Regions from separate parts of the Oceanidesulfovibrio marinus genome, predicted to be linked through region 2. Evidence: predicted binding sites of a transcription regulator. Region 2 holds the regulator's gene; each other region holds the start of a gene.
What was found. The regulator sigma-54, encoded in region 2, starts transcription at its own class of promoters, with help from an activator protein. The targets are predictions, from matches to a motif close to CTGGCACGGNNNNTGCTT.
Positions count from the first base shown of each region.

Region 1: the regulator sigma-54 is predicted to act here: its motif matches at 6,131-6,148, upstream of flgB (flagellar basal body rod protein FlgB).
Region 3: the regulator sigma-54 is predicted to act here: its motif matches at 7,311-7,328, upstream of nifH (nitrogenase iron protein).

Region 1 is NZ_CP039543.1:3,829,069-3,839,706, forward strand. It holds gene E8L03_RS16885 (aldo/keto reductase) at 1-250, shown strand, start outside; gene E8L03_RS16890 (hypothetical protein) at 395-964, shown strand; gene E8L03_RS16895 (IS481 family transposase) at 1,100-2,143, opposite strand; gene hflX (GTPase HflX) at 2,273-3,982, opposite strand; gene E8L03_RS16905 (IMP cyclohydrolase) at 4,172-4,768, opposite strand; gene E8L03_RS16910 (tetratricopeptide repeat protein) at 5,220-5,786, opposite strand; gene flgB (flagellar basal body rod protein FlgB) at 6,235-6,645, shown strand; gene flgC (flagellar basal body rod protein FlgC) at 6,645-7,082, shown strand; gene fliE (flagellar hook-basal body complex protein FliE) at 7,101-7,430, shown strand; gene fliF (flagellar basal-body MS-ring/collar protein FliF) at 7,498-9,114, shown strand; gene fliG (flagellar motor switch protein FliG) at 9,149-10,108, shown strand; gene E8L03_RS16940 (FliH/SctL family protein) at 10,095-10,638, shown strand, end outside.
Region 2 is NZ_CP039543.1:774,016-784,653, reverse strand. It holds gene E8L03_RS03460 (CBS domain-containing protein) at 1-798, opposite strand, end outside; gene E8L03_RS03455 (manganese-dependent inorganic pyrophosphatase) at 1,046-1,966, opposite strand; gene E8L03_RS03450 (PTS sugar transporter subunit IIC) at 2,462-3,109, opposite strand; gene E8L03_RS03445 (PTS sugar transporter subunit IIB) at 3,162-3,629, opposite strand; gene E8L03_RS03440 (PTS sugar transporter subunit IIA) at 3,632-4,102, opposite strand; gene rapZ (RNase adapter RapZ) at 4,181-5,122, opposite strand; gene E8L03_RS03430 (PTS sugar transporter subunit IIA) at 5,098-5,547, opposite strand; gene hpf (ribosome hibernation-promoting factor, HPF/YfiA family) at 5,552-6,097, opposite strand; gene rpoN (RNA polymerase factor sigma-54) at 6,136-7,551, opposite strand; gene E8L03_RS03415 (KdsC family phosphatase) at 7,851-8,423, opposite strand; gene E8L03_RS03410 (CTP synthase) at 8,465-10,096, opposite strand; gene E8L03_RS03405 (phosphoribosylformylglycinamidine synthase subunit PurQ) at 10,462-10,638, shown strand, end outside.
Region 3 is NZ_CP039543.1:3,339,721-3,350,358, forward strand. It holds gene E8L03_RS14820 (sigma-54-dependent transcriptional regulator) at 1-24, opposite strand, end outside; gene E8L03_RS14825 (ATP-binding protein) at 21-1,814, opposite strand; gene E8L03_RS14830 (Spy/CpxP family protein refolding chaperone) at 2,037-2,624, shown strand; gene E8L03_RS14835 (hypothetical protein) at 2,814-3,221, shown strand; gene E8L03_RS14840 (M48 family metallopeptidase) at 3,312-4,610, opposite strand; gene E8L03_RS14845 (Mut7-C RNAse domain-containing protein) at 4,688-5,467, shown strand; gene E8L03_RS14850 (sigma 54-interacting transcriptional regulator) at 5,542-7,077, shown strand; gene nifH (nitrogenase iron protein) at 7,394-8,218, shown strand; gene E8L03_RS14860 (P-II family nitrogen regulator) at 8,264-8,620, shown strand; gene E8L03_RS14865 (P-II family nitrogen regulator) at 8,623-8,997, shown strand; gene nifD (nitrogenase molybdenum-iron protein alpha chain) at 9,033-10,638, shown strand, end outside.

The DNA.
Region 1 (10,638 bases), 1.7 Mb from region 2:
CATCGACGCCATGCGCCCCATGGCCGAGGCCCGCGATGTCTCGGTGGCCCGCATCGCCCTGGCCTATGTCCTGGCCAAGCCGTTCGTTACATCCATCATCACCGGAGCCAAGAACGTGGCACAGCTGGAGGACAACCTCGCCGCGGCCGAGATTCAGTTGTCCGATGAGGAGATGGAAACGCTTGATACGGTCAGCGCGCTGCCGCCGGAGTACCCTGGCTGGATGATCAAGGTGCAGAGCGAGGAGTAGGCTTATTTTAAATCAGCGCCTTGGGTTGGCGTGGCTGTTGCTTTATTCTGTGTGGCAGGTATACTTCTTCGTAGCATATAAGATGCTGTGGGGAGAGTTGTGTCGAGTGGTGCTTTGATTGGAAAATAAACTAAGGGAACTGATATGAGCATCAGGAGCATTTTGATCGAGGCGCAAAAGGAACGTAAACTTGTCGCAATGTATGTCGATCCAAGTGATCAGACCAGTTGCTCTGTTGGGCTTGTTCACCATGTGGATACCGATTGGTATGTACTAAAATCATTTGACACAATAGGTGCTGATGACGGATTTGAGTTACGGAAAATTGAGCACCTGTATCGCGTTGATGTCCAAGGTCCATATGAAAAGAAAATTGATTTCCTCAGAAAACATTATTTGGAGACGTTCAGAGCCGTAGATTTACATGTCATCGATGACGAGAAAAAAGATTTCGTAACTATGTGCTTGGAAGAAATGCTCAGGAGTGATGCAATTGTATATATATGGACTGAAGATGAAGAGTATGCATCAATTGGCTATGTGAGATCAGTAGAAGATGGCGTAGTTATGCTTCAGACTGTTGATGATTTCGGTAGGATTGATTCGGATGTATATATTGAGATCGGTACGATTGAAGCTGTCGACTTTAACCCCAGGAAAAGTCAGGTTACTGATTTCCTATGTAAAAACAAAAAGGCATGGCTCGATGAATAGTATTTTCAATGACCAGGATAATAGCTGTGGTCGAGCCAGACGATATTGCCGCTGTCAAATATTACCAAAAAGAATTGTTAGAGAAGTGTACAGAGATAGTATTCACCTGACACTCCGCCCCTGGCGGGGTGATGGCTACGCTGCTTCTTCTTTTTCTACCTCTGCTTCGTCGATTACGATGCCGTCCAGGAACGCTTGGTAGGGCACTCGGCCGTCCATGCCGCGGCCCTGATGGGTGCGTTCCCGGTTGTAGTGGTTCAGGTAACTGTCCAGATCCTCTTGCATTTCCTCCACCGATTCGTACCACTTCTCGCGGCCCTTGATGCGGAAATGCTCGTCGAGCAATGTCCGATGCAACCGCTCCACAAAGCCGTTGCTCTGCGGCCGGCGAACCTGCGTTGTCCGGTGCTCAATCCCTTCTAATTGCAAGAACAATTCGTACGGATGCTTGTCCGGGCGACCGCAGAACTCGCGACCGTTGTCCGAGAGAATCGTCGAAATGCGCGCGATGTGCTCCTCGAAGAACGGCAGCACGTCCTCATTGAGCACGTGAACCGCGGTAACCGGCAACTTGGTGGTGTAGAGTCGGCCCCAGGCATAGCGGCTGTGGCAGTCGATAACCGACTGCAAATACACGCGTCCAACGCCCTTGAGCGTGCCCACGAAGAAGGTGTCCACGGCCACGAGGTCGCCGGTGTGACGCGTCTCGATGTGCCGGTCGCGAAACTCGGGACTGAAGCGCTCCAGGACGCGGATTTGTTCGTCCGAGAGCTCCAAACGCTGCTCTCGCACGCTCTTCTCCAGCCGCAGCAACCGCTCGTGGCGTGTGAGCAAGCCGTGCCGGCTCCAGACGCCGCGGACACCGCCGGAGCTGACCTGGACGCCTTGCAGGACAAGCTGTTGGGCGACGCGGAGCGGCCCGTGCGTGGGGTGAGCCAAGCAGTAGTCGAGGATGGCCTGCTCGACAGCCTCGTCGACGCGGTTGGGGTGCGGGCCTCGCGGCCCGGGCAGGCGGTCCAATAGACCTTCGGCGCCGAAGGTCTGGTAGTTGCGCCGGATCTCGTAGAACTGCTGCCTGGAATAGCCCATGATTTTGCACGCTTTGCTGACGTTGCCCAATTCAGTGGCCAGCTCTAGCAGACTCATCTTCCTTCGTGCTACTTTGCGTTTCGTGGTCATGGCGTTCTCCTCGAAAGGGTTCGTGAAGCTTCGCAACTCCATCGATACCCAGCCAGGGACGGCATGACCACAACCTTTTGGTGGCCCAGGTGTCAGGTTATATCCATCTCAGTTCAAGAGAAGGACTTGTTACGTTGTAAGCTTTAACAGGTCCTGCCAATCCACCCGCGAGGCGATCTCGGCGGAAAGGTAATCCAGTCCTGAGCCGTTCTTGGCCGAGACCGGGATGGCCTCGGGAAAGCGGTTGCGTCGCATGTCCTTGGTCTCGTCATCCACCGTATCCCACTTGTTGAGCACGGTGAGGCGCGGGATTTCGTGCAGGTCCATGTCCTGCAGAATGTCCTCCACAGCCTCCACCTGCTCCTCCAGCTCGGGGTGGCCGGCGTCGGTCACGTGCACCAGCAGGTCGGCCGACTCCAGCTCCTCCAGGGTGGCCTGGAACGCCTCTTTCAGCTCCTCGGGCAGCTCGCGGATAAAGCCCACGGTGTCGGTCAGGATGAGCTCGCGCTCTTCCGGCACGCGCAGCCGACGGGTGGTTGGGTCCAGGGTGGCGAAGAGCTTGTTCTCGGCAATGACCTCTGACTGGGTCAACGCGTTGAGCAGGGTGGACTTGCCCGCATTGGTGTAGCCCACCAAGGCCACCACGGGCACGCCGGCCTTGGCGCGACGGGCGCGGATTGCCCCGCGCTGCTTGCGCAGCTTCTTCAACTCGTCCTTGATGCGCGTCATGCGGTCGCGGATCTTGCGTCGATCCAGCTCCAGCTTTGTTTCGCCCGGTCCCCGGCCGCCAATGCCGCCGGTGAGGCGGGAGAGCGCCTTGTTGCGGCCCACCAGCCGAGGCAGGGTGTACTCCATCTGCGCCTTTTCCACCTGGAGCTTGCCGGCGCGGGATGTGGCGTGCTGGGCAAAAATGTCGAGGATGAGCTGGGTGCGGTCCAGGACCTTGCGCTCGGTGATGTCGGCGAGGTTGCGCATCTGCGCCGCGGTGAGCTCGCGGTCGAAGAGCACGAGGCCGGCCCGGGCGTTGAGCGCCGCGACCTCCAGGTCGGCGAGCTTGCCCTTGCCGAGCACGGTCTTGGGGTTGGGCTTGGCCATGCGCTGGGAGACCATGCCGGCCACCTGCACCCCGGCTGTCTCGGCCAGAGCGGTGAGCTCCCGCAGAGACGCCTCCTGCGCCGACTTGGGCAGGTTGGAGACGTGCACCAGCAGGGCTCGGCTTTCCTCTTTAGCCGTGGCGCGGGTCTCGGCCTCCTCGCTGCGGGACCACTCGTCCTCCAGGGCCTCGGTGAGGGAGGAAAAGTCCACGTCCACCCGGTCCCACGAAAAATCGAGCACGCGGTAAGGCTCATCCTCGCCAGGCGGAGCGCCTGCCTCGGAAACCGACGGCGTGCCGCTCTCGGGCAGCTCCGGCAGGCCGGGCAGAAGGTGCGCCACCTGCAGTTGTTCCGGCATGCCGTGCGCGCCGATGCGCAGGCAGGCCAGGGAGTCGAGACGCAGAAACACGAGGTCCATGAGGTCCTCGCGGGTCAGCGGTTCGCCGTGGACATGGGTGTGCAGAAAACGCAGGCCGCGCAGACGGCCGGCGCCCAGACGGCTACGGGCAAGCTCCGGGATGAGGATGGAGTCCGGTCCGCCAACGAGCACGTGGCGGGGCCGTCCCTGGCGATCGATGAGCAGGCCGAGCTGCCGGCCTGTGGAGGCCGAGAGCGCGGCGAGCTCCCGCGCCTGGTCGAGCGTATACCCGCCGTCATTGGGGTAGCGGCGGTGGTAGAGACGCGACAGGGCCTTGAGTTGACTGGGCTTGAGCCCCTGGGTGTTGCCCTGAACCTTGGATGCTATGCTCCAACCCTCCTGAAAGGATGGTGATATGAGACGATGCAGGCCGTTGAGGCGTCTTTGCCAGCTGCATTGCGTTGCATGCTCAAGCCTTCACGTATTCCATATATACGCATGAAGCTTGAACATGTCATGCACCGAGCCTGCGCGGCTTCTGAACAGCCTGCCGGAATAATCCGTTACTCCATGGACTTACGCGTCGTGGTCCTTGAGATATGCGGCGATCATCGCGTCGTAGGCGGACACGGCGGCAAAGGTCTCGGCCGCCAGCTTTTTGCGCAGCGTCAAGGAAACGGCACCGTCTGTCTGAATTTCGTCAAGAATGGCGGCATAGTGGTCCGGGCCGGGCACGACGAGCATGGAATGGAAGTTCTTGGCCGCGGCGCGCAGCAGGGTGGGCCCGCCGATGTCGATCTGCTCCACGGCGTCCTTGAGCGGCAGTTCTTTCTTGGCGGCCTCGGCGAAGTTGTAGAGGTTCACGCAGACGAGGTCGAAGGGCTTGATGCACAGCTCGGTCAGGGTGGCCATGTGCTCGGGGTTGTCCTTGTCCGCAAGCACGCCGGCGTGGATGGCGGGGTGCAGAGTTTTGACGCGGCCGCCCATGATCTCCGGAAAGCCGGTGACCTGGCTGACCTCGGTCACGCCAAGGCCCTCGCCGGAAAGAAGCTTTGCGGTGCCGCCGGTGGAGACGAGCTCCACGCCGTTGGCGGCCAGGGCGCGCGCGAACTCGGGCAGCCCGGACTTGTCGGTGACGCTGAGAATGGCGCGCTTGATGACGAGACGATCCATGATGTTCTCCGATTTGCAGGATATTACTGAGAGCAGAAAATATTTGTATTTTCGCTTTTCAGTTGTAAGAGCGGCCGCGCCTCGGGCCGGCCTCGCGGCAAATGCCGCGGGAGCACGAAGCTAACAACCTGGTGCTCCAGGTAATACGTGAATAAACGACGAAACGCACCACAGGACTGCCACGAACCCTTGCAGGTTGCAAGGGCAGGGCGGGTCCCGGTGCTCGAAGAACAGGTCTCCGGCCCCCTCGCGCCAGTGAGGGAGCCGGAGAACCGTGGAGGGGGATCGCGTGGGCGGGTGCGGTCCTAAACAGGTTGTTCCCGCTGGCTAGGGTGCCGTGAAAAGTTCAAGCCATCGCGTATCTTGCATACGCGTCAGCCCTACACGTTTCTTGCGCCTTGCCTGCGTTGTTGTTGAACAACCTGGCGTGCAAAACTTTTTCGGCAGCGTCCTAGAGGGCCGTCACTTGCTCATAAAGCTCGCGCGCAGCCGTGTGGCCGGGCTCGTGTTCTATGAGGATCTCGAGATGGCGGCCTGCGTCCGTGGTCTGGCCCAGGCTGACGAGGCAACCCGCCAGGGTGTAGCGCACGTCGCTCTTCATGGGGTCCACGGCCAGGCACTTCTCAAGGTACGGGATGACCGATTCGAGGCGATCCATCGTGTAGCCGGTCTGGACAATGCCAAACAGCGCCACGTGATTCTCGGGATTGATGGCAAGGGATTCGGCGAACTTCTCGTACGCCTCATCGTTGCTTCCCTGTTCCATGCGCACCAGGCCGATGCCGGCCAGAGCCTTGTCGCTCTGCTCCACGGAGGCGGCGCGCTGGTACAGGCCCAGGGCCTCGTCCAGGCTGCCACGCTGCACGGCGATGGTGGCCAGACCCATATAGGGAGCGGCGTGGACGCCGTTGGAGGTGGCGGCTTTCTCGTAGTACTCCTGGGCTTTTTCCAGGTCGCCCATGAAGAGGTAGCATTCGCCCAATTCTTGGTTGATTTCGTAATCCAGGTTCTCGCTCATGATTCCCCTCCATTGGGAATGTCCGTTGCCGGCCTTCTGCCGGATTCGGATCGAGTTCGCGATCCATCGCGAATCGTGTCGCATCTGATGGTCAGTGGCAAAGCAATCGCCGTGCCAATGTCAGCTGGTCCCGAGCCCTGTTTCACTGCCTGGTGCGGACGGCAGGGAATTCCGGGGATCGGACGCCTTGCGCATGATATGCAGGCAGCATGCCAAAACGCCAGCTGGGCGAATGTATCTTCATGAGACGGATTGTATCGGTAGGGGTGCCGAAATCTTGAGTTTATGCGCCATGCACTAGGAGGTACTACAAATAAATACTGTAAAATCAAGTAATTGAGAGTGTGGAACGGGATTTGCTTCCTGGATCGCGAACCCGTGACGCATCCGGCCCGGCGCCGGGCGCACGGTTCCAGAGAAAACAGGGCGCAGCCCAAGGAAATATGTCATGAAAAGCCTCTTCCCATCATTCGTACAATTGACCGGCAAGGTCATGGACATGCGGCTGGAACGTCAAAATGTCGTCATGAGCAATCTGGCGAACATTCGGACGCCCGGCTACCGGCCGCTACGGCTGGAGTTCGAGAAGGAGCTGCAGGCCGCGTTGGGCCGGGACGCTCGGGGCAAGATGTCCCGCACGCAGGGCGATCACCTTCCGGCCGTGTTCAACGCCAACGGCTTCGGCCCCGAGTTCGAACGCGCCTTTCAACCCCACCATGAGCACGGCCAGGACGAGGTCGACCTCGACAAGGAGGTCGGCATCATGAGCAAGAACAGTATGATGTACAACGCCTTGGCCACGGTGGTGAAGAAAGAGGCCTCGGAGCTCAGCAAAGTGATTCAGGAGGGTCAGAAGTAATGGACTTCATGACTGCATTCGACATCGGTTCGTCCGCGCTCTCCGCAGAGCGCAAGCAGCTCAATGTCACCGCCATGAACCTGGCCAACGCGAAAACCACGCGCACGCCGGAAGGCGGCCCGTACCGTCGCAAGGCCGTGACCCTGGCCACCTCGCCTGTGGACTCGCCATTCAGCGTGCACATGAAGTCCGCGCTGGACCGCGAGCTCAAAGGCGTACGTGTCATGGACATCACCACGGACGAGCGGCCCTTCAAGGAAGTGTACGACCCCAGCCATCCTGATGCCAATGAGGAGGGCTACGTGCTCTTCCCGGACATCAACGTGGTGGAGGAAATGACCAACATGATGACCAGCTCGCGCAGCTACGAGGCGAGCGTCACTTCCATCGAGACAGTCAAAAACATGTTCAACAAAGCCCTGATGTTGGGCACCTAAACTTAGGGAGATTTCGAAATGGCTATCAACAACATTGCCATGAACGCCTACAAGAGCGCGCTGCAGGATGCAAATAAGATTGTCGGTCAGAAGTCGTTTGAAAAGTCGGACGAGCCCGGCGGCAGCCACAACACTTTCGCCAACACCATCAAGGACTCCCTGGCCAAGGTGAACGGCCTGGAAGAGCAGAAGGCGGGCTTGATCGAGTCCTTTGCCTCCGGCGAGAACCAGAACGTGCACGAGCTGATGATTTCACTGCAAAAGGCTTCCATCGCCATGTCCATGACCTCGGCCGTCCGCGGCAAGGTTATGGAGGCGTACAGGGAAGTCATGCGCATGCAGTTCTAAACAGAAACGACGCATCTAACGCTGATACTACGAATTCACACGTCAAGCAGTTGACCGGAGCGAAGTCATGGCAAACCTTCTGCAATCAGGGCTCGATAGGGCAAAGCTTTTCTGGGGCAGCACCAATGTGGCGCAGCGCACCTTCATCGTCGGCCTCAGCGCGGCCGTCGTCGTTGCGTTCGTGCTCATGCTCATGTGGCTGAACACCCCGACCTACAAGGTCCTGTACTCCAACCTCGGTGCGGAGGACGCCTCCCGCGTGGTGGAGATCCTGAAGAAGGAAAAGGTGGACTACAAGCTCTCGGACAACGGCTCCACCATCCAGGTTCCCGAGCCCCGCGTGTATGATCTGCGGCTCAAGATCGCCGGCGAAGGCGGCCTGGTGGGCCAGGGCGTCGGGTTCGAGATCTTCGACCAGCTCAAGGTGGGCCAGACAGACTTCGTGCAGAAGATCAACTACCAGCGTGCTCTGCAGGGCGAACTCTCGCGGACCATCACCGAGTTTCCCGAGGTGGAGAAGGCCAGAGTCCATCTGGTCATTCCCCGCAAGAGCTTGTTTATCGAGGAGCAGGCCGACACCTCCGCGTCCATCGTGCTTTCCCTGGCCAAGGGCAGGGACCTGGACAACAAGCAGCTCATGGCCATCGTCAACCTTGTGGCCATGAGTGTGGAGAATCTCTCCAAGGACCGCATCACCGTGGCCGACACCCGCGGCAAGGTGCTGTACGCACCTGAGGAAGAGGGCACCCTGGAAGGGCTGACCACCTCCCAGCTGGAGTACAAGAAGCAGATCGAGACGGGCATCGAGCGCCGCATCGAGGAGATGCTCTACCCGGTCATCGGCGCGGGCAAGGTAATCGCCAAGGTCAACGCCGACCTCGACTTCAGCCAGGAGACTATCCACAAAGAGCTGTACGACCCGGACAGCGCCGTGGTCCGCAGCGAGCAGCGCAGCGAAGAGGCCACCCAGGGCCAGGCCAACACCAACTCCGGCGTGCCGGACGCCAACTTCCGCGGCGACGGCATGCAGGGCGCGCTCTCCACCCAGCAGTCCTCTCGCGAGACGCGTACCACCAACTTCGAGATCAACAAGGAAGAGCATCAGATCATCGAGCCGCTGGGCGAGTTGCAACGCCTGTCCGTGGCCGTTATCGTGGACGGGACGTATGAGAAGAATGCGGAGACGGAAGAGTATGTGTTCGTGCCGCGCAAGCAGGAAGAGATTGAGCGCCTGACCCAGCTGGTGCGCAGCGCTGTGGGCTACGAGTCGTCCCGCGGCGACACCATCGAGGTGTCCTCCATCTCCTTTGGCGGACCGGACACGTCGCTGGACCGCAGCCTGCTGGACAAGCTGCTCGACTCCTTGCGCAGCTCCCTGCGGCCCATACTCATCTTCCTCACCATCATCGTCTTCCTCATCGTGGTCGCGCGGCCAGTCATCATGGCCCTTATCCGGCCCCGCGTGGAAACGGAGATGGTGGAAGGGCTGGAAGGCCTGCCCGAGGGCGAGGAACGCCTGGCGCTCATGGAAGGCGACGCAGAAGAGGCGGAAGCCATCGACGCCCTGCGCAAGATCGAGGACATCAAGGCCCATGCCCTGCAGATGAGCGAGCAGAACCTCGACCAGGCCGTGGCCATACTCAGAACCTGGATGAAAGCCCCGGAGGCGGCAGCTCGTGCCTGATAAGCTCAGCGGACACCAGAAGACGGCCATTCTCATGCTGGCCATGGGTGACAAGTTCACCTCCGAGATGTTCAAGCGCATGGATCGCACCGAGATCACCGCGGTCTCCCGCGCCATGGTCGATCTCGACACCGTGCCGCAGGAAACGGTGGAAGAGGTGGTGCGCGACTACCACAAGGCCCTTGTCACCGGTCAGGACATGATCCAGGGCGGCGGCGACGCGGTCAAGCGGCTGCTGACCAAGAACCTGGACCCCGAGACAGCCAAGTATATTATGGATGCGCTCAACCTGGACCACGGGCCGGCGCCGTTCCGCGAGCTCGGCAACGTCAGCCCGCGCATCCTGTCGCAGATTCTCAGAAACGAGCACCCCCAGACCCTGGCGCTCATCCTGGGCCATCTCCATCCGGACCAGGCGGCCGAGCTGCTGCAGAACCTGCCCTCCGGCGTGCGGCCGGAGATTCTGATGCGCCTGGCCAGGCTGGAAGCCGTGCCCGAGGACACACTTATGGAAGTGGACAAGGTGCTTCAATCCCAGCTTATCGCCATGGGCGGAAAAGAAGGCAAGAAAGTGGGCGGCGTGCAGGCCGTGGCCGAGATCCTCAACGCCGTGGACCGCGCCACCGAAGAGGAAGTTCTCTCCGAGATCGAGGAGGAGTCTGCGCAGATGGCCGAGGAAATCCGGAACCTCATGTTCGTGTTCGACGACATCAAGGGGCTGGACGACCGCCACATCCGCGAGCTGCTCAAGGAAATCTCCAACGAGGACCTCACCATGGCGCTCAAGGGCGCGTCCGAAGATCTGCAGGAGAAGTTCTTCTCCAACCTGTCGGAACGCGCCGCGACCATGATCCGCGAGGATCTGGAGATTATGGGGCCGGTGCGGCTCTCCGATGTGGAAGGCGCGCAGCAGTCCATAGTCAAGACCGTCCGCCGTCTGGAGGTGGAGAACCGCATCCAGATCTCAAGGGGTTCCGGCGATGTCTTCGTCTGATGCAGGAAGCCAGACCGCCCGGACCGGCAAGGTCATCATGGGCGGCGTGGTGCGGAACCTGGCCGGTGCTCCGGTGGGCGATACGCACCACAACCACTCCATCTGGGACGAGGCGGCCGAGGCCGAGTATATGGCCCGCGTCAAGGCGCGCGCGGCGGACAAGGCCCGCGAGGTGTTGCTGGCCGCCCGCGAGGAAGCGCATCAGATCCGTCAGCAGGCCTCCGACGAGGGCTACGACGAGGGCGTGCGCCAGGCTCAGGAAGAGCTGGTGCAGGCCCACCAGGAGATGGCCGAGTCCCTGGCCAGCTCCCTGGCCGCGGTGAGCGACGGCTCCATTGCCGTGTGGCGCGCCTATCGCGAGGACCTTCTGCTGCTCGTGCAACTTGCCGTGGAAAAAATTATCGGCATCACCCTGGACGCAAGCCGCCGCGAGGTGATCGAGGCGCTGCTGGACGAGGCGGCCGCCAGGCTGGAAGCGGCCCAGGGCCTTGTGCTGCGCGTGCACCCGGACGACGCGGAAATCCTGCGCT
Region 2 (10,638 bases):
GATGATCGTCTTCATGGTGTCGATGTACTGACTCTCCAGGCCGCGGATCATGTCGGTCTGGGTAATCACGCCGATGGTCTTGCCGTGGTCGTCAACCACCACCAACCGACGGATGCCCTTCTCGCGCATCCTTTCCGAGGCATCGTAGGCGGAATCATGCCTGTGCGCGGTGTGCACCGGCGCGCTCATCACCTCTTTGACCGGGCAGTCCCAGGCGACGCCTTTGCCCGCAGCAAGGCGGGCCACGTCGCGCTCCGTAAGCACGCCTCTGGGCGTGTTGTCCTCGCAGACGATGAGGAAGCTGACAGAGCGCTCGGCCATCTCCCGGGTCGCCTCCATCAAAACAGCATTTTCCGAGATCGTGAAGACCTGCTTGTTCATGACCTGGTCTACGGTCTTCACGCGGACAAAGTACTCGTAGCCGAGATGCTCCAGAAGATCGGACTGCGTGGTCACGCCCACGGCCTCGCCCTTGTCGTTCACAACCACGATATGCCGGATCTGGTTGTCGGCTATCGCTTCAAACGCCTCGATTATGTGGCTTCGCTGGTTGACGGTGAACACGTGCTTCGTGTGCAGCTCGCCGATGGGTCGGTCCATGAACCCTGTCCCGAACTCCGCAATGCAGCGAACGACGTCGCGCTCCGTGAGGATGCCGATCGGCTTTTTATCCTCCGTAACAACGACGCAGCTGATCGAATGCTCGCGCATCAGTGAGATTGCCGCGCCCATCAGGGCATCCGGTGCGACGGACACCACCTGATCGCAGTATATGTCCTGTATGGACTCCTTCAGCATGCTTCACACCACTAGAATCCGGCCGTTCATACTGCCACACCGGGACAGTACTTGGATTCGGACTGCGCATGCGCTGCAACTCTCCTCGGCAGTACGTGTTGCGCGCACCCACATGACTTTGGATAATGTTATTGGTTTTGCGGGGGGACAAAAGTTTCTGTATCAGGAAACACATCTAAATGAAAGTAAAAAAGCCCCGACGCAACCAGTGCGCCGGGGCCAGTGCAACATACTTTACGAATGCGGCTTACAGAGCGGAGAAAGCCTTCTCGAAGTTCGGAACGACCTGCTTCTTACGGCTCATCACGCCTTCCAGCCACACTTCGGCGTCGCCGGCCACGCCAAAGGCCTTCTCGACCACGGACGCGTCATCGGAGACGATCAGCATCTGGGAGCCTTCCTTCATGATGTCGGTGAGCAGCAGGAAGACGGAGTGGCGGCCATCGGCCTTGACCTTCTTGATCTCCTCGGCGAGCTCGGCCTTGCGGGCGTCCAGCATGGAGAGGTCAACAACCTCGAGCTGGCCGATGCCGACCTTCTTGCCGGACATGTCGAAGTCCTTGTAGTCGCGGAACACCAGCTCGGAAGCGGTGGCGCCGTCCACGGCGGACTTGACCTTGAACATCTCCATGCCCAGGGCCATCATGTCGGAGACGCCGGCGATCTTGGCCAGATCTGCAGCCACAGCCTTGTCCTCTTCGGTGCAGGTCACGGACTTGAACATGACGGTGTCGGACAGCAGGGCGCAGAGCATGGCGCCGGCGAGGTCCTTGGGGATCTCGACGTTGCTGGCCTTGTAGGCCTTGTAGATCATGGTGGCGGAGCAGCCAACCGGGCCGACCCACATTTCGAGCGGGCTGGAGGTGGTCAGGTCGCCGAGCTTGTGGTGGTCGAAGATGGCGAGCACGTTGGCTTCGGCGATGTCGTCAGGCAGCTGGGCGAGGTCGGTGGTGTCCACGATGACCACGTCCTGGCCGGCCACGGAGGAGACGATCTCGGGCTTGGCAATGCCGAACTTTTCGAGCACGAAAACGGTCTCGGGCGTGCACTCGCCCAGGGTCACGGCCTTGGTCTCGGTACCGGTCTTGGTCTTCAGATCGGCCGCAGCCAGGGCGCTGACTACGGTGTCGGTGTCGGGGTTCTTGTGTCCGAAAGCTAAAGCGGCCATTTCTACCTCCTCAGATGGTTGGTTGCACGGTTGCGCGTCGCCGCACGCAGAAACCGGGCTGTCGCTTTCCGGCCTATTTCAGGTCAGAACTCCTGCGGAATCCGGTGGCGCGAGCCTCGGCTGCGACGATATAAAAATATCCTGTTCTTTCAATCTATTGCCATCTTCCGGAAATCGCTTTGCAGGGACTGCCGCAAGTAGCTAGTGCGAAATATCACAATCATCATCCACTGACAACCGCCAATTCGCCGGGAGCCCGTCACACCACGTCGTAACGCGTCCGTATCCTCTGCGGCAAATGTCTCGTGAAGAAAATCACCACCAGCGGCAAGGCCCGGCATGCAAGGCGTCTGGTCAGATCGACCTGCCCTGGATGCGTGCTTTCGACTCCATACGCAGGAATGACGCGTCAATGAACAGCAGCCCCGGCCCGAATCGAACGCCGGGCTGGAAAGAGAAAGCACAACGTCTGCGGCAGGCAGTCGCAGTTGTGAACTACTGCAGCAGGACGAGCAGAAAGACCGCCACCACGCCGGCGGCGAAAGTCCGGTAGGCGTTCTTCACACGCAGAGAGAGCACCCCGCCCACCGAGGCCGTGATCCAGAGCATGGGCCAGCTGAAGTGGGAAAGAGGCGCGAAGAGGGCGTGTCCCGCCAGGTGGATGACCACCCCCAGCAGGGAGAGCGCAGCGAGCATGCAGACCATGACAAGCAGCAGATTGGAGGCTGCGAGCTGGATGAGGGAGTAGCGCACGATAACGTGGGGCTGGCTGCCGCGCTCTGAGCCCTTGGCCCAGGCCAGCAGCCGGTTGTAGCCGCGGTCCTGCCAGGAGCGCTGCATCCGCTCCAGCCAGGCCCCGGCGTAGGCCGCGGGAATGCCCAGGGCCAGAGCCGGTACGCACTCCCCTGCCCCATTGAGGCCGAAGTGGCGCATCAGGCCCAGGGTGACGCACACCGAGAGCAGCGCGTTGGGTGGAATGTAGGTACCGGCCGGAATGAGGTCCAGCCAGAAGAGCTCGAAAAAGAGGCCGACGGCCACGCCATCGCCGATGTCGCCCAGGACGAGGCCCAGAAGTGGGCCGAAAACCAGGGGACGTTCAATGACGCCGAGGTTCAGGGTAAAACGCAGCCCCGAAAAAACCACAAAAAAAAAGCGATCAGCACGACGTAGAACACGTCCATGAAGGTAGGTACCGTCACCATGTCGCTTTCACCTGCACCGGTTCTGTGGGCAGACAGCGGAAATCGAGCTCCACCCCCATCTTCTCCAGCCCGCGTAGACAGACAGCGTCTTCCGGGGAAAGGGCCACGTGGGGGCAGATCTGTTCGCTGCCTGGTGTGTAGTGGAGGTTGCCTATGTTGAGGATTTTGATGGCAAGGCCGTGCTGCATGGCGATGCGGGCGTCGCGGCAATCGGCGAACAACGCCAGCACCGAGGAGCGATCCGTACGGGCGTCGTTCTCGATGAACTCGTTGGCGTGCTCCGCGTCGATGAACCGCGCGCGCACGTTGGAGGGGATGGCCAGGGACATGATCTCCTGGCGCAGCACATCGCCCGCGAGCTCCTTGTTGCAGACCAGGAGGGTCTTGGCGCCGGTGTACGGCAGCCAGGTTTCGATGACCTGGCCGTGAACGAGTCTGTTGTCCACCCGCGCCCAGAACATGGCTATTTGCCGCCTACCTTGGAGCGCAGTATCTCGCCGGCCACGACAATGCCCTGGCTGCCTGCGGCCTTTGCGTCCAGGGCGAGGTCCGCCGGCTCCTTGGAGCGGCTGCCCAGAACCTTGAGCAGCATGGGCAGGTTTACGCCCGTGACCACCTCCAGGTTCTGCGCGCCCAGAAGAGAGAGGCTCAGGTTGGTCGGCGTGCCGCCGAACATGTCGGTGAGAATGATGACGCCCTGGCCCTGGTCGCAGCTGGAGACGGCGACCTGTATCTCGTTGCGCGTATCCTCCACAGCGCGGGTGCCGTCCACACTGACGAACTCGCACCACTGCTGCTTGCCGAGGATGAACTCCGCGGCTTCGATGAGGCTGGCCCCGTAATGAGCGTGGGTCACGACGACAACGCCGGTCTGGACCGGCGTTTCGAGCTGCTTTGCGCTCTTGACCTTTTCCGTTGTGCTGGTTTCCCGCATGGGCATATTCCTGAAATTGAAAAACCGCCAAAGGCGGCTGGCGGCGCATCGCCGCGGCGGCCGCCTCCGCCGCCGATTTTAGCCGAGCTCCACGTGGCGATGCTCGATCGATACTACATAATTCGACTCTTTCAAAGACTTGTACAGGGCCTCGCTCACGGCCACGGAACGGTGGCGTCCGCCTGTGCAGCCGATGCCCAGTGTCACGCGGTAGCGGCCCTCGGCCTCGTACAACGGAAAGAGATATTCGAGAAATTCCCGGAGCTTGACCAGGAATGTCTTGCCCGGTTCAACGCCCAGCACGTACTCGGCCACGGCCTCGTCCTTGCCGGTCAGCGGCCGCATGGACTGCACAAAGTACGGGTTGGGCAAAAATCGCATATCAAAAATAAGGTCCGCCTCGGCCGGCGGGCCGTACTTGAAGCCGAAAGAGATGATCTGGATGTTGAGCCGGCCTTCCCCTTCCTCCAGAGCGGTCCACTTGCGCTGGATCATCTTGCGCAGATCGTGAACAGAGTAATCCGAAGTGTCGATGACGATATCCGCCATCTTCTTGATGGGATAGAGCCGTTCTCGCTCCAGGTTGATGGCCCCGTCCAGGCTGAGCGGACCGCATTCGTCGCCCTCCTTGCCGTCCATGGCCATAAGCTGGGCCACGGGATGGGGCCTTCTGGTGGAGGAGTAGCGCCGCACCAGAACTTCGTTGCGCGCCTCCATGAAGATGATCTGCGGCTTGAGCCCCTGCAGCTTGAGCTCCTCAAGGGCTTCGAGCCAGGACTGGGGAAAGGTGCGGTCGCGGAAGTACATTCCCACCACGAGACCGCGGAACTGGAGCTGGTTCTGGCCCGAAAACAGGGCAGTCAGCTTGGGTACGATGGAGGCCGGCAGACCATCCACCACGAAGAAGCGTAAGTCCTCGAAAACATCGATGGCCGTGGACTTTCCGGCTCCGGAGAGCCCGCCGACGATGACCAGCGGAAAGGAGCCTTCGGCGTTCACGTCCTCGAAAGAAGCTCCCATAACTGCTCCTTGCCTTCCGCTTCCAGAAACTCCCTGCGGAAGGACTCTTCCTTCAGCAGCCGGGAGATGTGCGCGAGGATGCGCAGGTGCATGCCGGCCACTTTCTCCGGTGCGAGCACGAGAAAAAAGATCGTGCAGAGCTTGAAGTCCAGGGCCTCGAAGTCCACGCCCTGCGGACTGCGGCCCACCACGAGAACGATCTCGTGCAGATCTTCGAGCTTGCCGTGCGGTATGGCGATTCCATCGCCGATACCCGTGGTGCCCAGGTACTCGCGCTCGAGCAGCACCTTCAGCGCTTTGTCGGCGTCCAGGTCGGGAATTTTCGTGGCCACGGGGGCGATGAGCTCGGCGAGCACAGCACCCTTCTCCGTCGCCTGAATGGTGGGTATGACCAAATCTTTGTCCAGATAATCCGCGAGTCGCATGGAGCTATTGTCCCGGGTCGATAAGACCGAAGTCGTGTTTGTTCATACGGTATATCACGTTAATGCGTTCCGTGTCCGCATTCCGGAAAACAAGAAAGTTGTAGTCCAACGTGTCCAGCTGCATCGCGGCCTCGTCCACGTACATGGGCTTGGGCTCTATGGAGTCCGTGGCCATGATGGTCCGTTCGCGCATGCCGCTCTCGTTCTCGGAGATGGTGAAGGTCTCGATGTTGACGCGGCTGCGGTCGCCCTTGCGGCGGTCCTTGTCGCGGTCCTTGAGCTTGCGCAGCTGGGACTCCAGCTTGTCCAGAACCATGTCGATGGTAGCGTACATGTCCTCGCTCGCCTCGGTGGCGGTGAGGTTGATGTTGTCGCCTGCCAGCGAGACCTCGGCCAGATGGCGGAACTTCTCGACCCCGAGGTTGACCTGCATCTCGGAGTTGTCTTCCTTGGAGTCCACGTATTTGGAAAGCTTGCCGAAGCGTCGGTAAGCATACTTCTTGAGGTGTTCGGACGGCTCAAAGCCCTTGAAGGTGATGGCTATGTTCATAGATTCCCTCCTTTCGCAATTCCTGGGCGGGGATCGGGTCAGAAAACCTGTTTCCGCTTGGAAGACGATGGAATGTCCAGTGCGGACCGGTACTTGGCAACAGTTCTGCGGGCGATGTTCACCTGCAGCTCATCCTTGAGCATTTCCGCGATCTTCTCGTCGGAAAGCGGCTTCTTGGGATTCTCGCCGGAGATCATCTTCTTGATGAGCGCCTTGACGCTCTCGGAGCCGACCTGGGACCCGTCATCCAGGCCGAGGGCGGAGTTAAAGAAGAACTTGAGCTCGAAGATGCCATGGGGCGTGGCGACGTACTTGCTGGTGGTGATGCGGCTCACCGTGGACTCGTGCATGCCGATGTCCTCGGCCACGTCCTTGAGGATGAGCGGCTTGAGATGGGTGACGCCGTGCTCGAAAAACTCGCGCTGATGCTTCACCACGCTCTCGGTCACCTTGTACAGGGTGCGCTGGCGCTGGTACAGGCTCTTCATCAGCCACACGGCGCTGCGCATCTTGTCCTGGAAGTATTCTTTTTCCTTGGAAGACCGGCCTTCCATGGCCTGCATGTAGTCGGAGTTGAGCTCCAGCCTGGGCAGCCCCTCCTCATTCAGCAGGATCACGAAATCGTCGCCGTACTTGTAGACGTAAACGTCCGGCGAGACGTAGACCGGCTCCTCGCTGCCGAAGCTCGCTCCGGGCATGGGGTCCAGCTCGGTGAGCTTGTCCAGGTAGCCCTTGAGCTCCTCCATGGAGATGCGGAACTTGCGGCACAGCGGCTTGTAGCGCTTCTTCTCCAGATCCTCCAGGTGCTCGCGCACGATCTCTTCAAGCACGGGATCGTCGATGCCGTAGTTTTTGATCTGCACGAGCAGGCACTCCGACGGCGTGCGCGCGGCCACGCCTACGGGGTCGAACTCCTGGATCGACTTGATGACCGGCTCGATCTCCTCTGGCGAGGCGCCGGTAAGCACTGCCAGCTCCTCATTCGTGGCTTGCAGATAACCGGAGGAATCGAGGTTGTTGATAACCGCGAGGCCTATGTCGATCTGCCTGTCATTGAGCCGGGAGAGCCTGAGCTGCCATTCCAGGTGCCCCTCCAGCGAGGTCTTGCCGGAAATGCGCGCCTCGAAGGAGGTGGCCTCCACGGCCTCGAACTCGCGGACCTGGGCCTGCTTGGAGGTAGAGGAGAAGTCGCCGATGTAGTCTTCCCAATCGGCGTTGCGCATGAGCTCCTGATCGCTGGCCGGCGTGGTCTCGACCTCGGGAACCACTTCGGCCTGCTCCAGCGCCTCGGCCTCGGCGCCCTCCTCCAGAAAGGGGTTTTCCAGGAGCTCCTGCTGAACAGTATCCATGAGCTCCAGCCGGGAGAGCTGCAGGAGCTTGATGGCCTGTTGCAGCTGGGGCGTCATCACCAGCTGTTGGCTGAGCTTGAGTTGTTGTCTGAGTTCCAGACCCATGGCGGTTACGGACCTTCCCCGTCAGGAGTACGGATAATAGATATGAGGCGTTGCGTTTTTAAAACACTTTTCAGAGAGGGGAACTCCAGGGTTCCTTCAACACGAGAAGGTTTCACAATACTGCAAAAACGCCCATACATTGCAGGAGAAAGAAAAGACGGCATAATTGTTGCTGACACAAAACGCGTTTTGCCACAGATGTAGCACGGTGGCAACGAGTTTTCCCTGCGGGGCGCGCGTAATTCGCCGCCCGTAAGACAGGAAGGGAAATGAAACTACGCAGATAGCGCCCGGAGATTCTAGCGATTTAAACGTCGGGAAGCGGCCTTGGCCAGGGCCATTCCCTTGCGCCAGCTTTCCAGCTCCCCGTCCAGGCACCCTTTGCAGAACAACACCAGCCGGATCGCCTCGCGAACGGCGCCGCGGCCTCCCGGGCGGGAGAGCACGTGCGCGGCCACCTGCAGCACCTCGGGCTGGGCGTTGGGCACGGCCATGGGCAGGCCCGCCATCCGCATGGGCCCTATGTCCACCCAGTCGTCGCCCACGTAGGCAGCCTGGTACGGCGCAACGCCATGCCGCTCGCAGAGAGCCTCGAACGCGGTAGACTTCTCCACCCTGCCGGCCACATACTCATCAATCTCCAGCTCATTCACGCGGTTGGCCACGGCCTTGGAGTCCAGCCCGGTGATCACGCCGATGTGCAGGCCAACGGCCTGGGCCGCTTTAATGCCCAGGCCGTCCTGCACGTCGAAACGTTTCGCATACTGGCCGTTCTCGTCGTAGTAGAGACCGCCGTCGGTAAGCACACCGTCCACGTCGAACACGAGAAGCTCTACCGCTCTGGCGCGGCGTACGATCTCCGCGCGGGACATGCGCCCGCGGAGACCGGCAGTATGGCGTCCGAAAATCATTCTTATCCTTTATACCCTTTGGCGGCTTTAATAAACTCCCGGAACAGGGGATGCGGATGCATGGGGTTGGACTTGAACTCCGGATGGAACTGGCAGCCCAGGAACCACGGATGGTCCGGCAGCTCCACGATCTCCACCAGGGTCTCGTCCGGCGAAAGGCCGGAGAAGACCATGCCCTTCTCCGCAAACTTGTCGTAGTACGCCTTGTTGAACTCGTAGCGATGGCGGTGGCGTTCGCTGATCTCTTCTGTCTGGTACGCCTCGAACGCCCGGGTGCCCTCTTTGAGCACGCAGGGGTACGCGCCCAGGCGCATGGTGCCGCCCTTGTCCGAACTCTCGTCGCGCTTCTCCGTCACCTGCCGGCGGAAGTCGAACCACTCGGTCATCAGGTAGATGACCGGCTCCTTGGTGCTCGGCTTGAACTCCTGGGAGTCGGCGTCCAGCTCCATGACGTGCTGCGCGAACTCGATGACCGCACACTGCATACCCAGGCAGATGCCGAAGAAGGGAATCTTCTTTTCACGGGCGTGGCGGATGGCCAGCAGCTTGCCAGGGATGCCGCGGTTGCCAAAGCCGCCGGGCACCAGAATGCCGTCCAGGCCCTTGAGCTTGCTGGTCACGTTCTTGGCCGTGATCTCCTCGGAGTTCACGTACACCAGGTCCACGGCCACGTCGTTGGCCACGCCGCCGTGCACCAGGGCCTCGTGCAGGCTCTTGTACGCCTCCTTGAGATCCACGTACTTGCCTACGATGCCGATGGACACGCGGCCCGCGGGGCTGGCCAGCTTCTCCACCAGCCTGGTCCACGGCTCCAGATGCGGGTTCTTGGCCGGCAGCTTGAGCATGATCGCGATCTTCTGGTCAATGCCTTCCTCGTAGAACTTCAGCGGCACCTCGTAGATGTTGCTCACATCCACGGCGGCGAACACGGCGTCTGCGTCCACGTTGCAGAACAGCGCGATCTTGCGGCGCAGGCTCTGGTCCACGTCCACCTCGGCCCGGCACAGGATAATGTCAGGCTGGATGCCGATGGAGCGCAGCTCCTTAACGCTGTGCTGGGTGGGCTTGGTCTTCAGCTCGCCGGCGGCCTTCATGTACGGCACCAGGGTAAGATGGATGTAGAGGACGTTCTCCTTGCCCAGGTCGCCGCGCATCTGGCGAATGGCTTCCAGGAACGGCAGGCCCTCGATGTCGCCGACCGTGCCGCCGATCTCCACGAGAACCACGTCCAGGTCCTCGCTGGCCAGCGCCAGCACGGACTCCTTGATCTGGTCCGTGACGTGCGGAATGACCTGCACGGTGCCGCCCAGGTAGTCGCCCCGGCGTTCCTTGGTGATGACCGTATTATAGATGGAGCCGGAGGTGCAGTTGTTGGCCCGGGACATGAACACGTCCAGATAGCGCTCGTAGTGGCCCAGATCCAGATCGGTCTCGGCGCCGTCTTCCGTCACGTACACTTCGCCGTGCTGGAAGGGGTTCATGGTTCCGGGGTCCACATTGATGTACGGATCGAGCTTCATGATCGTGACCTTGAGGCCGCGAGTCTGAAGCAGGGCACCGATGGACGCAGCGGCGAGCCCTTTTCCCAGGGAGGACAGAACGCCTCCGGTAATAAAAATGAATTTCGTACGCATCTATTCTCCCTCTGTGTAAGTTGTCCGGCGGCGTCCCCGGAGCGCCGCGCCGCAGCATATGGAAACAAAAAAGGAGGCAGCGCCTCCTCGACTGTGCTCTACAATGGCGGGACCAGTCCTGTTGACGGCCATCGCCTGCCGCACTATGTTCAGCCTCGCCCGGAAAAGCGTTGTGGTTCTAGGATGATCCACGCTCTCATTCGTGAGCAGGCGCCGATCCGAAAGGCTCGGGGGCCAATCCCGCCGGGCTCGGACGGCATGCTCACGCTTTCCGGGACTCTATAATTTGCCTAGACGAACGTTAGAGTCAACACAAATTTCCGCCCGCGTCCCACATGGCTTTGCGGGCCCCAATGGAGAACATCATGGCCCGCGTCAAGGTCATCGTCATCACCGGATACGGCACCAACTGTGAAATTGAATCCGCCCATACGGCCCGGCGCGCCGGCGCCGACGAGGTGGACATCGTCTACTTCTCGGACCTCACCTCCGGGCGCGTCCGCGTGGACGCCTACAACTTCTGCGTCTTCCCGGGCGGCTTC
Region 3 (10,638 bases), 2.2 Mb from region 2:
GTCGACAATGAGTATGCTGGTCATGAATCGCTCCGCGTGAATGGCAGGACAAGGGTGAAGCGGCTGCCGGCGCCGGGCGCGGAGTCGATCTCCACGTACCCGCCGTGCGCCTGGGCGACCTTGCGCACCACGGCCAGGCCGAGGCCCTGCCCGCTCGCCTTTGTCGTATAGTATGGATCGAAGATCTGCTCAAAGAGATCAGGGTCGATGCCCGGGCCGGTGTCCTCGACATCGATCCGTAGCGCACCGTTTTCCACGCAGGCGCGCACGATCAGCTCGCCGCCGTGATCCATGGCCTGGATGGCGTTGAGGCAGAGGTTGAGCAGCGCCTGGTTCACGCGGTCCGGGTCGATGTCCACGTCGTACAGCTCGCCGCACGGCTCGAACCGCGCGGTTACGCCGGCGTCCGCAGCCTGCTGGCGGACCAGACGCAGGGTGTGCTCGATGACCATGGCCGGGTCGGTGGGCTGCCGCGCCGCCTCGGTGGGCCGGGCGTACTCGATGAGTTCGGTGACCACGCGGTTCAAACGGTCAGTTTCGGCCACCAGGGTCCGCGCGGCCTGGGCGTCTGCGCTGTCTTTGGGAAAACGGCTGCCCAGGTGCACGGCAAAGCCCTTAATGGAGCTTAGCGGGTTGCGGATTTCATGCGCCACGCCGGCCGCGAGCTGGCCCACGGCGGCCAGCTTCTCCTGGCGCCGGACCTGTTCCTCCAGCTGCTTGAGCTCGCTCACGTCGCGCAGGATGAGCACGCTGCCGGCAGCCTCGCCGTTGGCTGTGCTCACGGTGGATGCGGAGACGAGCAGGGTGCGCTCCTGCGGCGCGGCGGGCGTGCCTGCCGGCACGGCGATCTCCTGCTCCACCACGCGCTTGCCGGCGTGGGCCGCGGCAAAGACGTCATACAGCTCGCCTGTGAGGAAGTCCTCGGGTTTGCGGCCGATGTGCTCCTCCGTATCGAGCTGGAGGATGGCCCCGGCGGATTCGTTCATGGAGACCACGGTGCCGGAGGCGTCGCAGGCAATGAGCCCGGCGGGCAGGTTGGCCACGAGCTCGTCGGCAAAGGCCCGGGCCTCGGAAAGCTTGCGGCCGGATGCGCGCGCCCGTGCGGCCCAGGAGAGCGCGGCGATGGCCGCGCCGCCGGCCGCGAGAATGAGCAGCGCAAAGAAGATGGTGGCGCGGGCGTCGGCGTGCACGGCCTCGTAGAACGGCGCGGGGTCCAGGCCCACGAAGATTACCAGGGAGTGGCCGAACTGCTGCGCGGCGCGGTCCGGCGGGCAGGCGCCAGGGCAGAGGAACTGGTTCATGCCGTGTCTGTTGCGTGCCTCGCGGGGGTCCAGAAAGTCGCGATAGACCAGGAACACGTCGCCCGGGGCGTCCTCCAGCTGGCCGGGGTGATCGGGGTTCGGAGGCCCGTCCGGCGGCTTGGGCACGAGCCGCGATTTGGCGTGGGGGCCGGGCATGAAGCCGCTCATGACCGGCGGTGGGAAGAGCGGCTGCTCGATCCGCGCCGGGTTGCTGTGCGCCAGGATGCGGCCCGTGCGGTCCGTCACCGCGATAAACAGGATGTTGTCCTGGCGGCCAGCTTCCTGCAGCAGTGCTTCGAGCCGCACGCCACGGCCCAGCCTGCCGCGCATGCCGGTGCGCGCGCCGGCCTCCAGGGCCTTGATGAGCCCGGCGCCCTGCTGGGCGAGCAGCCGGCCCGTGGATTCCCGGTTGCGTTGGATGTCGCGAAGCGCCCAGACGGTGACCACAGCCACGAGAACGGCCACGGCACCGGCTACGAGCCAGCTCGATGAGGATTTGGATGAGGTCTGCATATGGTAAACCTGCTCAATCTTTATACAGGAACAACACGTATATGTATAGATTATGAACACTCAAGGGAGTCGCACCTGAATTATTGAGGACTGCTTTCTGTATTAACTATTTAAAATAACAAGATAAAAATGTTTATTGAAGAACTTGGCACCGACATTGCTCAGAAGAGATGCAAGTGACGCACCGAATATGTGTTTTCATACACTTTAAGGAGGATACCCATGAGACGCACACTTTTCATCCCTCTGGCGATTATGGCGATTCTGGTTGTGGCCGCCATTGCCCAGGCCCAGCCCGACCAGACGCCGCCGGCGGCGCAGCAGTACGGATGCCCCTATGCCAAGGGAACGGCCGCGGGGCCGCTTTCCCCCGAGAAACAGGAAGCCGTGCAGAAGGCGTTCGATGAGTTTCAGGATAAGATGGAGCCCCTGCGCGACGACATGTGGGCGTACCACACCGAGCTCGACGCCCTGAGCCAGGCCGGAGCCGACCAGAAGACCATCACCGACCTGGTCGAGAAAATGCGCGAGGTGCGCAAGCAGATGTATGCCCAGCGTACGGACCTGCGCGCCAAGCTCGATGCGATCGGCGTGCCCGGCGGTTTTGGTCGCGGTTGCGGCGGTCCCGGATTTGGTCCTGGCATGATGGGGCAGCGCGGTGGCTGCGGCGGCTACGGTCCCGGCATGATGGGCTCGCGCGGCGGTCCTGGCATGCGTGGTCCCCACCACGGTCGCGGCGGTGGTTACGGCATGATGGGGCCCCGTGGCGGTTGCGGTGGCTACGGCCCTGGCGGCTGCGGAGCATATTAGCAGATAAAGTTCGGAATGCGGGCTGCGCCCGCTCCTTCCGGATAGGGAGTGTCCCTCAGGAACAGAAAAGCCCGGTCCTTGTGTGAGGCGCCGGGCTTTTCCTTTGGCGACCGAGGCAGCGAAATTTGCGGCCGGCCATGGCGCGGCCCTGGCAATGGATGTATACTCCCTGGCAAAAGGAGGAACGCCATGGCCTGGATCAAACGCATCATCCTCTGTCTTGTGGCCGGAGCGCTGGGCGGTCTTGCCAACTCCATCGCGGTGTGGCTGTTCGGCGCTGTGGGCATCAGCCAGGCCCTGGGCTTCATGATGGCCCCGGCGCTGACCATAGGATGGCTGCTGCCGCGGCTATTCTACGGCGCGTTGTGGGGGCTGCTGTTCCTGCTGCCGTTCTGGGAGCGCCGTTGGGTGCTCAAAGGTCTGCTCATTTCGCTGGCGCCCACGGCCTACATGCTGCTCGTGGTCTTCCCCAAGCTGGGCAAGGGGATGTGGGGCTTCGGCGCTGGCGCCACGGCCCCGCTTTTCGTGCTTTTCTTCAACGCCATCTGGGGAGTCGTCGCCGCGTACTTTCTGCTGCGCACGGACGGCAAAGCCTGAGCTACAAGGAGCAGCATCCGATGTGTGTCTAGATTTATGGACAGTTAGACGGGATGAATCTGTCTCTTGCTGTCCAGAATACTGGATAGGTCAGGCGGCTTGCGAGCGCAGGCTGCGGATACGTTCCAGAAGCGGCGGATGGGAGTGGTGCAGCACCACGGCGATGCGCGGGGGCGACGGGTTGGCAAGGTTGTCCGTGGTGAGTTTTTTCAGTGCCCCGGCCAGGCTCGCGCCGGCGTCGATGTTCAGAGCCTTGCCCAGGGTGCGCGCGGCATAGGCGTCGGCCTGGCGTTCGTGCTTGCGCGACAGGGCGTTATCCACCACGCCAAGCACGTAGGAGAGGGGCGCGATGACCAGACCGAAGCAGACCAGCCCGGCCGCTACCGGCATGCCCGTCACGCCGAAGGAGGCGTACAGGTCCGGATCGGCAAGGGCCAGCCCCAGGAGGAAGAAGAGCGCGGCGTTGCGTATCAGGGAAAGCGCCACCGTGCGCGGGATATGCCCCAGCGTGTAATGGCCCACCTCGTGCGCCAGCACGGCAACGATCTCGTTGGTCTGCAGGGATTCCATAAGGGTGTCGAAAAGCGCGATACGCTTCTTGGACCCCAGCCCGGTGACAAAGGCGTTGGAACGCGATGAGCGGCGCGAGCCGTCCATGACAAAGACGCCGGTCACATCGACGTTCTGGGCCGAGCAGTACTTCTCGATATCGCTACGCAGCTCGCCCTCCTCCAAGGGCTCGAACTTGTTGAACAGCGGCAGCAGCAGGGAGGGGCCGAGCCAGAGCATAAGCAGGGAGAAGGCCGAGGCCACGGCCCAGCCGGCGAGCCAGGCCCAGCTTCCGGCCAGGTGGAAGGCGGCGATGACCAGCGCAATCAGCGGACCGCCCAGCAGCGCCGTAAGAATCGCGCCCTTGATCCGGTCGAGCAGAAACGTCTTCCATGTGGTACGATTGAAGCCGTAGCGTTCTTCAAGAACAAAGGTGTCGTACAGCGTGAACGGCAGGCCGAGGGCGGCGGAGAGCACGGCGAGGATGACCAGGAAGATGAGACCGCGCACGATATCGCCGGACATGCTGGCGGCGTTGAAGCCATCGAAACCCAGGGAGGTGGCTATGGACGCGGCCCAGAAGTCCGCGAGGCCGATGCCGCCCAGGGCAATGAAAAGAAAAATCGCTCCGGAGGTGATGACGCCCTGGACATTGCCGAAATGCAGGCGCGCGCGGGTGTAGTGGATGAAGCGGCTGAACTCGCCCGGCGCGTAGCTGTCGTCCAGCTCCTTGGGCGGAACGGCCGGCAGGCTGTGCATTGTTGCCCGGCGCACCATGGATTCCAGGAAAAAGCCGCCTGCAATGGCGGCCAGAGCAACAGCGAGGTAGACGTGTTCCATCGTATACTCTTTATCACGTCACGGCAGCGGACGCCATGATTTCCGATGGGGAAACGGGGAACGCGCGCGGGCAATCCGTGGAGTTTGTTCTTGGAGGCGATCTTGATGCGCTGCTGCATCACCGCTACCGGGAGCAGTGCGTGGACGGCGTGCTCCGCTACCCGCTGGGCCGGCGCACCTCGGTGAAGGATGCGCTGGAGGCGGTGGGCCCGCCGCATACAGAGGTGGAGTCGCTTATCGTGGACGGGCGGCCAGTGGATTTCGGCCATCGGCTCCAGGAGGGGCAGCGCGTGGAAGTGCTGGCCCCGGAGCCGCCGGTGGACTTCCATACGCCGACGCAGCTCAAGCCATGGGCGCCGGGCCGGCCGGCATTCCTGGCGGACGTGAACGTGGGCGGGCTGGCCACGCAGCTCCGTGTGCTTGGGTTCGATACTCTGTACGACAACACCCTGGACGACGAAGACGCCGCTGCGATGGCCGAGGCGGAGCGGCGCATCGTGCTCACGCGGGACCGCGCGCTGCTCAAGCGCAGCAACGTGGTCTGGGGCAGGTTGCTGCGAGCGCAGGAGCCGGAAGAGCAGCTTGCCGAGGTGCTGACCCTCTACGGGCTGCGGCCGCCCTTCGCCACCTTCACGCGCTGCGTGCGCTGCAACGATCTCCTGGTGGACGTGGCCAAGGCGGATGTGCTGCACCTTTTGGAGCCGAAGACCAAGAAGTACTATGACGCGTTCAAGATGTGCCCCTCATGCGGCCGGGTGTACTGGGCCGGATCGCATCACGAGCGACTGCAGGAGCGTGTGGAATGGCTCTCCAGGCGGCTTGAGGAAGGGGAAAAAAAGAATTTTGCAAATTCGTGAAAATGACATTATGGTAACCCCAGCTACCGGATGTCCTTTTTTACACGCCAACCCTTACTTCGAGATCATATGTCATGCGTCAGAATATAATAGCTTTGGAGCTCCAGGTCCTTTACGAGATCAGCCGTGTGATAGGCGAGACCCTCGATCTCGATGAGACTATCGGGGTGATCCTGCGCATCCTTGGCGAAGAGCTCTCCATGAAACGCGCCACTGTGACGCTGCAGGACGACCAGTCCGAAAAGTTGCTCATCCGCACATCGCACGGCCTCAACGACGAGGAGATCCGCCGCGGAGTGTACAACCTCGATGAAGGCGTCACGGGCCGCATCTTCCGTACGGCCAAGCCGTTCGTGGTGCCGGACATCGCCAAGGAGCCCCTGTTCCTGGACAAGACCAAATCGCGCCGGTTCGAGAAGGACAAGGTCTCGTTCATCGGCGTGCCCATCATGCTGCACGGCCACCCCATCGGCGTGCTCAACGTGGACCGGCTCTTCGGTCTCGACGTCTCCTTTGAGGAGGATATCCGCTTCCTCACCATCGTGGCCACGCTCATCTCGCAGATGGTGAACATCCAGCGCCAGGTTCGCGCTCGCGAGGAGAATCTGCGGCTGGAGAACGTCAGCCTCAAGGCTAAGCTTTCCCAGAACTACCAGCGGTTCTTCATCGTGGGCAAAAGCCGGCCCATGGCGCGGGTGCTCCAGCTCATCGAGAAGGTGGCCCCCACCAAGGCCACGGTGCTGCTGCTGGGCGAATCGGGCACGGGCAAGTCGCTCATCGCGCGGATCATCCACGAGCTTTCGGACCGCTCCAACCATACCTTCACCATGGTCAACTGCGCCTCCCTGCCGGAGACGCTTCTGGAAAGCGAGCTCTTCGGCCACGAGAAGGGCGCCTTCACCGGGGCCACGGACTCCAAGGCCGGGCGGTTCGAGGAGGCGAACAAGGGCACGGTGTTCCTGGACGAGATCGGCGAGATCCCCATGAACATCCAGGTCAAGCTGCTGCGCTTCCTGCAGGACCGCGAGTTCGAGCGGCTCGGCTCCACCAAGACGCGGCGGGTGGATGTACGCATCGTGGCCGCCACGAACAAGGACCTGGAGGCCGAGGTCGCGGCCGGCCGCTTCCGCGAGGATCTGTACTACCGGCTGAACGTGTTTCCGATTCTGGTGCCGCCGTTGCGTGAGCGCAAGGAGGACATCCCGGCGCTACTCAACCATTTTCTGGACAAGCTCTCCAAGGAGTACGACCGCCGCCTGCGGCTGACGTCCAAGGCGTTGGACGCCATGGTGCGTTACGACTGGCCGGGCAACGTGCGCGAGATGGAGAACCTGATGGAGCGGTTGTCCATCATGACCGACGGCGACACCATCGAGCTGAGCGACATTCCCTCGTTCTTCTTCCACAAGACAGACGTGCCCATGCAGCGGCCGCCGGAGCTGGCCTCGCTGGAGGACATCGAGAAGCACGAGATCATCGCCGCGCTGGAGCGCAACGGCTGGGTGCAGTCGCGGGCCGCGCGGGAGCTGAACATCACGCTGCGGCAGATCGGCTACCGGATCAAGAAGTTCGGTCTGGAAGGCGTGGTGGCCGAGCGGCGGGGACGGTAGGGCGAACGATTCGCCCGGGGTCTGGGGGGCGGCGCTAAATAGCGCAGAAAATGTAGGAGAAACGCGGAGATAATAGATCTTCCGGGCTCATTGTTAAATTTGTAAACCTTACACTATTGTAGCATTTTCCCTTCGCTTTTGTAAGCCAAAGCCACCAAATGTAAGCCCTGAGAGGACAGCCTCTCGGGGCTTTTTCTTTTTGAAATCAGTATGTTTTGATTTGTTTGTCATATTTGGCACACACCTTGCCCTATGTCAGTCACCCTCAGGTTGTTTTTGGAGAACAACGCGACACCAAACCCATGGGAGGAAGCTCATGAGAAAGATCGCTATCTACGGCAAGGGCGGAATCGGAAAGTCCACTACCACGCAGAACACCGTCGCCGGTCTCGCAGAGATGGGCAAGAAGGTCATGGTCGTCGGCTGCGACCCCAAGGCCGACTCCACCCGCCTGCTGTTGCACGGCCTCAACCAGCAGACCGTTCTCGACACCCTGCGTGAAGAGGGCGAGGACGTCGAAATCGAAGATATCGTCAAGGAAGGCTACGGCGGCACCATGTGCACCGAGTCCGGCGGCCCCGAGCCCGGCGTTGGTTGCGCCGGCCGCGGCATCATCACCTCCATCAACCTTCTGGAGCAGCTCGGCGCCTACAAGGAAGAGAAAGAGCTCGACTACGTGTTCTACGACGTCCTCGGCGACGTTGTCTGCGGCGGCTTCGCCATGCCTATTCGTGAAGGCAAGGCCCAGGAGATCTACATCGTCGTCTCCGGCGAGATGATGGCCATGTATGCGGCCAACAACATCTGCAAAGGCATCGTGAAGTACGCGGACGCCGGCGGCGTGCGCCTCGGCGGTCTCATCTGCAACAGCCGTAACGTCGACAACGAGCAGGAGATGATCGAGGAGCTGGCCAAGCGTCTGGGCACCCAGATGATCCACTTCGTACCCCGCGAAAACCAGGTGCAGCGCGCCGAGATCAACCGCAAAACCGTCATCGACTTCTCGCCTGAGCATCCCCAGGCCGACGAGTACCGCACTCTGGCCAAGAAGATCGACGGCAACGAGATGTTCATCGTGCCTACGCCGCTGGCTATCGAGGAGCTCGAGCAGCTGCTCATCGACTTCGGCATCGCCAACTAGAAACCGCGGACCCTACCGCAGACCCAGGATTTAAGGAGAGACCACATGTTCAGCATGGTTAGGGCCGTGGTTCGGCCGGAAAAGGACAACGACGTATTGGCAGCCCTTATGGATGCGGGATTTCCCGCAGTGACCAAGTTTTCGGTTGCCGGCCGCGGCAAGCAGCGCGGCATCAAGATCGGCGAGATCACCTATGACGAGATTCCCAAGACGCTGCTCATGTGCGTCATCTCGGAATCCGACAAGGACTTCGTGGTGAAGACCATCATGGAAGCCGCGCGCACCGGCGAAAAGGGCGCGTTCGGCGACGGCAAGATCTTCATCACCCCGGTCGAGGAAGTCTACACAATCTCGTCCGGCATCAAGGAGACCGCTCCCGGAGAGGTCGAGGAGGTTTCCTAGCAATGAAGGAGATCATGGCAGTCATCCGCATGAACATGGTGAACCAGACCAAGAAGGCCCTCTCGGACAACGGCGTGGATGCATTCTTCGCCCGCGAGGCCACGGGCCGGGGCAAGGGACTGGTCAGCCGCGACATCCTCGAAGGCGCGGAAAAGGGTCACGAGGAAGCGGTCGCCCTGCTGGGCGACAAGGGCCGGCTCTACCCCAAGCGGGTGCTCACCGTCGTCGTTCCGGACGAGCAGGTGGACACCGTGGTCAAGACCATCATGAAGGTGAACATCACGGGCAAACCAGGCGACGGCAAGATTTTTGTCATGCCTGTGCTGGACTCCGTACGCGTCCGCACCGGTGAGTCCGGCGATGCCTCCATCGCCTAGCGAGCACTGAAGACGAAGGAAAGAAAGGTCACACCATGGCTACGAAAGACAAGCTGGTGAACTTCACCAACAGGGATTTGAACGACCTGAAGGAGGAACTGCTCAAGAAGTATCCTCCGAAGGTCGCCAGAAAGCGGGCCAAGCAGTTTATGGTCAACGAGGCCACAGACGGCAACCCGCCAGAGATACAGGCCAACGTCCGGACCATCCCGGGCATCATCACCATGCGCGGCTGCACCTACGCCGGCTGCAAGGGCGTTATTCTGGGCCCCACCCGCGACATCGTGAACATCACCCACGGGCCTATCGGCTGCGGTTTCTACTCCTGGCTTACCCGCCGCAACCAAACCAAGCCCGAGTCCAACGACGATTGGAACTTCATGCCGTACGCCTTCTCCACGGACATGAGCGAGCATGACATCGTGTTCGGCGGCGAGAAGAAGCTCAAGCAGGCCATCCGCGAGGCGTATGAGATCTTCAAGCCCAAGGCTATCGCGATCTTCGCCACCTGCCCCGTGGGCCTGATCGGCGACGACATCCACGCTGCGGCTCGCGAGGTCAAGCAGGATCTGAATGACAAGGGCGTCGACATCAACATCTTCGGCTTTTCCTGCGAAGGGTACAAGGGTGTCTCCCAGTCCGCCGGCCACCACATCGCCAACAACCAGATCTTCAGCCACGTTGTGGGTCTGGACGATGACGCCAAGCCGGCCAAGTACAGCATCAACATGCTGGGCGAGTACAACATCGGCGGCGACGCATTCGTTATCGAAGAGCTGCTCAACCGCTGCGGCATCGAGATCAACTCCACGTTCTCGGGCAACTCCACCTACGACCAGTTCGCCCGGGCGCATACCGCCGACCTCAACTGCATCATGTGCCACCGGTCCATCAACTACGTGGCCGAGATGATGGAGACCAAGTTCGGCATTCCGTGGATCAAGGTGAACTTCCTGGGCGTGGACTCCACGGCCAAGAGCATGCGCAAGATCGCCCAGTACTTCGGCGACAAGGAGCTCATCGAGAAGGTCGAGGAAGTCATTGCCGAGGAAATGCCCGCGGTCGAGATGGCCCTGGCCGACATCAAGCCCCGCACCGAAGGCAAGACGGCCATGCTGTTCGTGGGCGGCTCCCGCGCGCACCACTACCAGGATCTGTTCAAGGAAATGGGCATGCGCACCCTGGCCGCTGGTTACGAGTTCGCACACCGTGACGACTACGAAGGCCGCCGCGTGCTTGGCGACATCAAGGTCGACGCCGACTCCCGGAACATCGAGGAGCTCGAGGTGGAAGCCTGTCCCACGCGCTTCAAGCCGCGCAAGACCGAGGAAGAGAAGGCCCAGCTTGAGGCCGAGGGCTTCGAGTTCAAGGGATACGACGGCATCATGTCCGACATGTCCACGGACTCCCTCGTCATCGACGACCTCAACCAGTACGAGGCCGACGAGCTGGTCAAGCGGTTCCGCCCGGACGTCTTCTGCGCCGGCATCAAGGAAAAGTTCGGCATCCAGAAGATGGGCATTCCCATGAAGCAGCTGCACTCCTACGACTCCGGCGGCCCTTATGCCGGATTCAAGGGCGCGGTGAACTTCTACAAGGAAATCGACCGACTGGTGAACAGCCGTGTCTGGAGCTTCATGA